3 regions of the Aliivibrio sp. SR45-2 genome follow, and region 2 is predicted to be linked to each of the others. Evidence: predicted binding sites of a transcription regulator. Region 2 holds the regulator's gene; each other region holds the start of a gene.

Region 1 (3,226 bases), on a different contig from region 2:
GTTTGTTTCTTCTTGGCCACAACCAGTAAGAATAAGCGTTGATGCTAGACCCGCTACTGCTGCCAGTTTTTTTATGTTCAATACCATTATTTACTCCTTAAAAATGAATTCCATTTAAATTTTAAATTAGATTAACGGTGATCAACTTTTTTAACTAAGTTATCACCAATTGATTGAATGATTTGAACCAAAACAATCAACATAACAACGGTCACAGCCATGATGGTTAAATCATAACGGTGGAAACCATAACGAATCGCTACATCACCTAACCCGCCGCCGCCAACTGTTCCAGCCATTGCTGAGTAGCTAACGAGGGTAACCAGAGTGATAGTTACTGAGTTCACTATCATAGGCAAAGCTTCAGGAAGCAATACCTTAGTTATAATTTGAAGAGGAGTTGCGCCCATTGATTGTGCGGCTTCAACTAACCCACTTGGTACTTCAATTAATGCGCCTTCCACTAAACGAGCAACAAAAGGAATTGCCCCGATGGTTAATGGAACGATGGCTGCCGTGGTACCAATAAAGCTGCCCACAATAAGCTTAGTCACCGGAATGATAGCAACCATGAGTACCAAGAAAGGCACAGAACGTCCCATATTTACAACAGCGCCAAGGATGCTATTGAACGCTGGGTTTTCCATTAATCCACCTTTTTTGGTGATATGCAAAATAACACCCAGTGGAATACCAATAGCAAAACCGACAATACCAGCAACAGAAACCATGTACAGAGTTTCGCCAGTCGCGTTCAATAATAGCTTGCTGTTTAAATCAAGCCATGCGGAAATCACATCAAACGACATAACCTAACACCTCTACTTTTACATGATGATTACGTAAGAATTCAATCGCTTGTTTTGTTGACTCTTGGTTACCGAAAAACTCAGCAAGCATTAGGCCAAATTTAACGCCGCCAGCGTAATCAATATCAGAGCTTAAAATACTGATATCAATATTGAATTCACGAGATATTTGACTGATAACCGGTGCATTCACCGTTGCGCCAGTAAACTCTAAACGGATCAGAGGGTAACTGCCTTCGACATAAGTATCGTGTAGACGCGTTTTAAAATCGTCAGGAATTGATAAATCTAATGTCGCTCGAATGAATTCTTGAGCTAAAACGGTTTTAGGGTGGGCAAAAATATCACTCACAATGCCTTTCTCAACCAATTCACCATCACCGATGATCGCGACTTCATGACAGATGTTTTTTACCACTTCCATTTCATGAGTAATAATTAAGATAGTGATGCTTAATTTACGATTTAGATCTTTAATCAGTTCTAGAATTGATTTCGTTGTCGCAGGATCAAGCGCACTGGTTGCTTCATCACATAACAATACTTTTGGATCGGTTGAAAGCGCACGAGCAATCGCCACACGTTGTTTTTGACCACCGCTTAAATTAGCAGGGTAAGTGTGGTGTTTGTCTGACAGTCCGACGAGATCTAATAAGTCATTCACTTTCTTATTAATCTCTTGTTTTGATTTTCCTGCAAGCTCTAAAGGTAAAGCTACATTTTCAAATACAGTGCGAGAAGACAAAAGATTAAAGTGCTGAAAGATCATCCCAATATTACGACGAGCCTTGCTTAATTCACTTGACGACAGTTTAGTTAAATCAACACCATCCACAATGACTTCGCCATTGGTTGGTTTTTCTAACATGTTTACACAGCGTATCAGTGTGCTTTTCCCTGCACCTGATGAACCAATAACACCGAAGATGGTGCCTTGGGCAATATGAAGGTTAATATCTTTAAGGGCATTAATTTCCTTTGCACCTTGATAAAAGACCTTATTGACGCGGTTTATTTCAATCATGATTCGCCTTGAACTGAACTGCTAAGCAATTGGAATTTAAATAACGTTACACAAAAGTTCACAATGTTGCAAAAGTTGAGCTATATCGCATTTTAAATTATTTTTTAATGTAAGACGATGCTATTTCGAATGGATAATTAAGTCAATAGATATTTTTACGTCTAGACGGCTAAACGTATAAATAAGATGCTAATCATTTAAAAGCGTGAGATAATTTTGTCATTAAGAGATTCGACAATTAGAGGGTTTTACCTTGTCTAAACCAGCAATATTTATTGATAGAGATGGCGTGATTAACGTTGATCGTGGCTACGTTCATAAGCGTGATGACTTTGAATACATTGATGGTGTGTTCGATGCTGTTAAGATATGCAAAGACATGGGCTACTTACTTGTATTAGTGACCAATCAATCAGGCATTGCACGTGGTATCTTTACTGAAGAGCAGTTTGAAACATTAACTGAATGGATGGATTGGAACTTTGCTGAGCATGACATCGATTTTGATGGCATTTACTATTGTCCACATCACCCTGAAGCGACAGTAGAACAGTACAAAGAAGAGTGTGATTGTCGTAAACCAAATCCTGGTATGTTCATGTCAGCTCAAAGCTTCTTAGATATCGACATGGAAAAATCTGTGATGATCGGTGATAAGAAAGAAGACATGATGGCAGCTCAAGCGGCTGGCGTTGGTACACGTATTCTTGTTCGTACAGGTAAACCTGTAACAGAAGAAGGCGAAGCATTAGCAACAACGGTACTTGATAGTATTGCGGATGTGCCTAAGTTTCTGTTTGCTTAATTAATACCGATACAATGAAATTTCAGACGCCTATAGAGAAATCTATAGGCGTTTTTTTTGATCTTTATTGGAACAAAGGTCAAGTAATTGATTTATTAATAGTTAAATTTTATAAAATTACAACTGATTGATTACTCTCGGCATTTAATTTTATTTTTCGACGTTAACTCATCAAAATGGTGAATGTCTTACAAGCTATTGAGACTTCGGCTTATTGATGAATACATCTAATTGATATAAGTTCTCATTTTCATTTAGAGCAAGTTTAACGGAGTTACTATGAAAACGAGTACACTTATTGGCTTAGTTGCCTTTTCTACCTCAATCTCTGCTTTTGCAAACGCTATTGTCTTTCCTGATTCTGAAAATAATGCGAGAACAAAAACCGAGATTGTTTTTCCTAAAGATAAAACGCCAGTACCATTGGTTGGTGGATATCAAATTGAAAATGGAATATTAACGTCAAGAACATACAATTGCGGTATTAATATTAGCGATCTTGATATCGAAGCTAAATTGCAATGGAATGGTGCAACACCACAGTTGCTCATTGTTGGTGAGTATCCAAGCTCTATGTGCCGAGCAGGA
Region 2 (3,226 bases):
CTTTTAAGATGGTTGCCACACGGCGATAACACTCAGGATCAGAAAGACTGCTGCCACCAAATTTATGTAACTGACGTTGCACCAAAGACGTTGTCATTATTTCACCTCTGCAGCCACAGCAAACGCTTGTGTAAGATCTGCGATTAAATCTCTACTGTCTTCTAGGCCAACAGAAATACGTAATAACGTCGGCACTAAACCGGCAGCAGCCTGAGCTTCATCTGACATCGCTCTATGTGTCATCGTTCCCGGATGAGCAATCAGACTTTCTACTCCCCCTAACGATTCAGCTAAAGAGAAATATTTTAACGCTTTCACAAAAACTTTAAGTTGGTCTAACGAACCGTTTAATTCAAAACTCAGCATTGCACCAAAACCCGCTTGCTGACGCTTTGCTATTTCATGCCCTGGGTGCTCAGGTAGACTAGGGTGATAGATCGTTCCCACTAACTCTTGCTGTTGTAAGCATTTTAATACTTCCATCGCATTTTCTTCATGCACTCGCATACGAGCACTAAGAGTACGAATTCCTCGCAGGGTTAAATAGCTATCAAATGCAGTACCTGTTGCACCAATGCAGTTCCCCCACCATGCCAATTCATCGGCATGTTCTTTCGTTTTAGATATGATCACACCACCAACAACGTCTGAATGCCCATTAATGTATTTTGTTGTGGAATGAAGAACGAAATCAGCCCCAAGAGTCAGTGGCTGCTGTAATACAGGAGAAAGGAACGTGTTATCAACCGCAACTAATGCACCGACTTCTGCCGCTTTTTTACAAATTTCGGCAATATCGACTACGCGAACTAATGGATTAGAAGGCGTTTCTAATAAGATCAGTTTTGGCTTTTTAGCAAGCGCTTCATCTAAAGCGGCGGCATTAGACTGATCCACAAACAACGTTTGAAAATCACCTTTATTTGCTCTGGTGTTAAAGAGTCGATAAGTGCCGCCATAGCAGTCATGAGGGGCAACAATTAAATCATCAGGACCAAGCAAGGCTGATACCATTAAATTAAGAGCCGCAGTGCCACAGTTCGTCACCACCGCACCCGCACCACACTCTAAATCAGACAATGTTGTTTCTAATTGAGTTCGGGTTGGATTCCCTGAGCGAGCGTAATCGTACGTTGGAACATCTCCAAATTCTGGAAAGCTATAATTAGTCGATAAATAGATAGGAGGCACAACCGCATTGTGTTGTGAATCGGTTTCAATGCCAGTACGAACAGCAATAGTTGCAGGTTTTCTCTCGCTCATTATTTCCCTTCCAAACTGCTATGCAGTGGTATAATCTAATCCATAAGTTATATTCTTCTACTTTACCATCACAAAATGAGACGTCAATACTTCTAGACGTCTATATATCTTTGCTTATAGACGTAAATATCGCTAGAATTAGCTCATCGCATTTTAAACAACAATAATATTAGAACGAAGGTGAGCAATGGCTGATTGGAATGGTGACTATTTAAGTCCTTATGCCGAGCATGGTAAAAAAAGTGAACAGGTAAAAAAAATTACCGTGTCAATTCCAACGAAGGTACTACAAATCCTTACGGATGAACGTACTCGTCGTCAAGTAAGTAATCTTCGCCACGCCACAAACAGCGAATTGTTATGTGAAGCGTTTCTTCATGCTTATACTGGCCAACCATTGCCAACAGATGAAGATTTACGTAAAGATCGTCCTGATGATATTCCAACAGAAGCAAAAGCGTTAATGACCGCAATGGGCATTGAATTCGAAGCATTCGACGAAGAATAAAAGTGATTAACTCCTAGCTAATGAGAACAGTCATTAGCTAGATCACATTTTCGATTATTTCCTACTTTCTTTATCCCCTCTGTTTTTCTGCTCATTTCAATTTTACATTACCTCTCTGTCTCATACTTACCCTATCCAATTGGCCATGTTCAAGTTCTAAAAGCGAATGATAATTTACTCTACCGACTGTATTACAATAGTGCTAAACAACAACGAATACATTAGTGGTATTCAAGTTAACGCTTGGTGGTAAACCCATAATTTAATTCCCCCTAATAAAAAGGCTTCCTCATCAATGACGTAGGAAGCCTTTTTACTTTAATTAATATATAAAAGCAGTTTACGCTTCCATGTATCCTTCTGGCATTTCAATACGAGCGACGCCTGAATCAACCGCTGCTTGTGCTACCGCTTTTGCAACTCGAGGAAGTAAACGAGGATCCATCGGTTTAGGAATGATGTAACCTTTGCCAAACTCTAAAGAATCAACACCCGCCGCTTTTAATACTTCGACAGGCACAGGTTCTTTCGTTAATTGACGAATTGCTTCAACCGCAGCCAATTTCATTTCATCATTAATCACGCTTGCACGAACATCGAGTGCACCACGGAAGATAAATGGGAAACAAAGTACGTTATTTACTTGGTTAGGATAATCAGAACGACCAGTACCCATAATTAAATCATTCCGAACTTCATGAGCCAATTCTGGTTTGATCTCAGGATCTGGATTTGAACAAGCAAATACAACGGGCTTATCAGCCATTAATTTAAGCGCTTCAGGTGGCAATAGGTTAGGACCCGATACCCCTAAGAATAAATCAGCGCCTTCAATAACATCTTCAAGCGTACGTTTATCTGTGTTGTTCGCAAAACGTTGTTTATATTCATTAATGTCATCACGACGAGTGTGAATTACGCCTTTACGATCAAGCATGTAGATCTTCTCGCGCATCGCGCCACATTTAATCAGCATTTCCATGCAGGCAACCGCCGCGGCACCCGCACCTAAACAAACAATGATCGCATCTTCTAACTTCTTACCTTGAAGCTCGATAGCATTCAACATGCCAGCTGCCGTTACAATTGCAGTACCGTGCTGATCATCGTGGAATACAGGAATATCACAACGTTCAATTAAACGACGTTCAATTTCAAAACAATCAGGGGCTTTGATGTCTTCTAAGTTAATACCACCAAAAGTATCTGCAATGTTCGCTACCGTATCTACAAATTCATCAATAGTGCGGTGTTTCACTTCGATATCAATCGAATCTAGACCGGCAAATCGTTTGAAAAGTAATGACTTGCCTTCCATTACAGGTTTTGAAGCCAGAGGACCTAAATTACCTAAGCCTAAAATAGCCGTACCATTTGAAATAACCGCAACCATGTTGCCTTTAGATGTGTATTTATAAACATCGTCTGGGTTTTTCGCGATTTCACGTACTGGTT
Region 3 (3,226 bases), on a different contig from region 2:
GCAGCTATATAATCTTGCTCATTCAATTTACCTGCACGATACGCACTACGCTGTTGACGAATATCAGACGTTTGTGGGAATGAACCAATGGTTGTGGTTGGTAATAATGGTAACCCTAATTTTTCAGCTTGATGCTGCGCTCGTACTGAATACGCTTCTGCGCGCTCTGCCAATGCTGGGGTAATCGCCGATAAGCGCTGTTGCACTGCCGGTTTATTAATGTGATCTGCGGTTTCTCGTTCTCGTAATGGTTGACTGTATTGATGACACGCTAGAATTGCGTTTTGGTTGCCATCAAGTGCATCCCCCAACAATGTCACTTCTTTTAGTTTCTGCTTAGCAAACGCAAACCACTGCGTTGTTTCTTGTGATAATTCCGTTTCTTGCTCCAAATCTACAGGGCTATGCAGCAGAGAACACGAACTTGCAATCCATAACTTCCCCCCCAGTTTCGCTTTTACTGGCTCTAGTTTTTCATGCAAGCGCTCTAAATCTGCTCGCCATACATTTCGACCATTGACAGCACCAACAGACAATACCCAGTCTTTAGGTAATGCATTCACAATAGTATCTAATTGCTTAGGAGCTGCTGATATATCAATGTGTAACCCATTAACGGCTAGCTCTGTAATTTTATCTAAATGATGTTCAACACCATCAAAATAAGTGGTTAGAAGTAACTTCACATCACTTTGGATCACTTGATAAGCAAGCTTGAAGGAATCTGCCCATGCTTTTGGTAATTCAAGCGCTAAAATAGGTTCATCAATTTGAACCCATTCAACACCCAATGCTGATAATTTTGAGAAAATAGCTTGGTATGCCGTTAATACACGCGGTAATAATGAAAGACGATCAAACCCTTGCTCAACTTCCTGATCGTTAATTTCTTTACCTAACCATAAGTAGCTTAGTGGGCCTAAAAGTACGGGTTTAACGGTATGACCTTGTTTTTGTGCTTCTGAAATTTCTTCAAACAATTGTGACCAACTGACGTTGAATTTATCGTCTTTTGAAAACTCAGGAACAATATAATGATAATTGGTGTTGAACCATTTCGTCATGTCTGAAGCCGCTTCACCACAACCACAGCTATTTTGTGATTGACCGCGGCCAACTCTAAATAAGGTATCTAAATCAGGAAAACCGGTATTGTGACGTGCAGGTACATGACCTAATAATAAACTTGTCGTTAATACATGATCATACCAAGCAAAATCACCCGCAGTAACAAAATCCAATCCAGACGCCGCCTGATCATTCCAATGACGCTGACGAAGCTCACTGCCTACTGATAATAATTCTTTTTGTTCGATCTCTCCGCGCCAGTATTTCTCTTGTGCGAACTTAAGTTCACGTTGAGCGCCTACTCGTGGATAACCTAAAATATGCGTTACTGTTTTTGTTTTCAATTCTGTTGTCATTGCTCTAATTCCCTTAGCCGTTTGGATGGCTAAACAATGACTCTTTTCTTTACCTAGCACAACGGAGAAATATTCACATTGATTATGAATTTATTTCAACAACAATAATTTTTTAATTAAAGTATTAACATCATTTAGCCGTCTAGATGTTTACTTTGACGATTTTTCACTTTACTGTGAAGATTATTGAACTGACTCAAACGGAACTTGAGGAATTATAATGATTGAATTAAAACACCTAAAAACCTTAGTCACACTTAGAGATACGGGATCATTAACCGCAACAGCGAATGCCCTACACCTCACTCAATCAGCACTGTCTCATCAATTAAAAGATTTTGAAACTCGCCTTGGTGGCACTGTTTTTTTACGAAAAACACGCCCTGTAAAATTTACATCTGAAGGTGAAATACTGTTAACGCTTGCTGATGATATTCTGCCTAAAATGGCCAGAGCTGAATATGACATCGCAAGTTTAAAAGAAGATCTTCATGGAAGACTGCACATGGCTATCGAATGTCATTCTTGCTTTCAGTGGTTAATGCCAGCAATTAAAGAATATCAAGTCGGTTGGCCAGAAGTAGAATTGGATTTTTCATCTGGTTTTGGTTTTGAACCTTTACCTGCATTAGTTAATGGAGATTTAGATCTGGTTATCACTTCTGATATTCAACCTCGTAATGAAGTGCATTACGAGCCTTTGTTCGATTTTGAAATGCGCCTGGTCATGGCAACCAATCACCCTCTTGCAAGTAAAGAATACATTGAACCGGAAGATTTGATCGATCAAACCATGATGACGTACCCAGTACAAAAGCAACGCTTGGATGTGGTTAAGCATTTTTTATCGCCAAACAACGTTGAACCCGCTAAATGGAAGCAGGCAGAAAACACATTAATGTTAATACAGATGGTATCCGCAGGATTAGGGGTTGCAGCATTGCCGAATTGGGCAATTAGCGAATTTTCACGACAGGGGTTGATTGAAAGTAAACCATTAGGGAAAGGGTTATGGCGAAGATTGTTCGCTGCCGTTAGAGACAGCGAACATGATAAAAAATATTTACAAGCATTTTTCTCTACTGCGAAACAGCAGAGCCAGAGTCATTTAGATGGTATTAAAATGACTTAAATGAGGTATGTTTAAAATCATTTATTCTTAAATTGATTCGTTAATGGGTCATATTTATAACCCAAGCCACTGAGCTTGTCTTGAACTCCTTCTGTATCAAGCTCATACATTCTGGATAATTCTTCTAGACTGTGACATTCCAATCGCAATTTTTCGTTAATGATGCCGAGCAGAATTCCACTTTCTAGGCCATGAGCATTACTTAAATCCAATCTTCACCCTCCATGTTGCTTAAGAGACAAGATTAGAATAGACCAGATTTTGGAAGTAAGGCGTGGGCTACATCACAAAAAACAACTGAAATTGATAATAACCAGAAATAGCCATAATAATGCTTGCTGGTACTAAAAATTGCCATTTAGCGGCTTGCTTATTAAACAAATGAAAGTTCCATAAACCAAGGCTCAGTAACATCAGTCCTAAACCAATCCCCAACTTAACGGCCATTCTGTCTAAGAAAATTTCATGAATACTTAGGGTTTGACATAGTAAAATAACAACCATCACTATTCCGCTAATAATTCCACTGATGGGTAATAATCGATGAAATGCCTGTAAGCGAGTTCGTGCCAACGTTAATAAAAGATGAGTTAACAGAGCACCAAACAAGAAAGGACCAATAAGAGCAAAAAACAATTGCGTAAATGAGCCAGAGCCTAACGCTAAGTTA

The links. The regulator MetJ, encoded in region 2, represses methionine synthesis genes. The targets are predictions, from matches to a motif close to TTAGACNTNTANANGTCTAA.
Region 1: the regulator MetJ is predicted to act here: its motif matches at 1,987-2,006, upstream of metN (methionine ABC transporter ATP-binding protein MetN).
Region 3: the regulator MetJ is predicted to act here: its motif matches at 1,559-1,578, upstream of metE (5-methyltetrahydropteroyltriglutamate--homocysteine S-methyltransferase).

Annotation. Positions count from the first base shown of each region.
Region 1 is NZ_CAWPRC010000172.1:112,868-116,093, forward strand. It holds gene AACV33_RS15625 (MetQ/NlpA family lipoprotein) at 1-87, opposite strand, end outside; gene AACV33_RS15630 (methionine ABC transporter permease) at 132-809, opposite strand; gene metN (methionine ABC transporter ATP-binding protein MetN) at 799-1,833, opposite strand; gene gmhB (D-glycero-beta-D-manno-heptose 1,7-bisphosphate 7-phosphatase) at 2,087-2,638, shown strand; gene AACV33_RS15645 (hypothetical protein) at 2,918-3,226, shown strand, end outside.
Region 2 is NZ_CAWPRC010000150.1:118,179-121,404, forward strand. It holds gene AACV33_RS09450 (bifunctional aspartate kinase/homoserine dehydrogenase II) at 1-97, opposite strand, end outside; gene AACV33_RS09455 (O-succinylhomoserine (thiol)-lyase) at 97-1,263, opposite strand; gene metJ (met regulon transcriptional regulator MetJ) at 1,451-1,771, shown strand; gene AACV33_RS09465 (malic enzyme-like NAD(P)-binding protein) at 2,112-3,226, opposite strand, start outside.
Region 3 is NZ_CAWPRC010000161.1:222,178-225,403, forward strand. It holds gene metE (5-methyltetrahydropteroyltriglutamate--homocysteine S-methyltransferase) at 1-1,424, opposite strand, end outside; gene AACV33_RS13395 (LysR substrate-binding domain-containing protein) at 1,645-2,556, shown strand; gene AACV33_RS13400 (DUF4250 domain-containing protein) at 2,574-2,768, opposite strand; gene AACV33_RS13405 (hypothetical protein) at 2,836-3,226, opposite strand, start outside.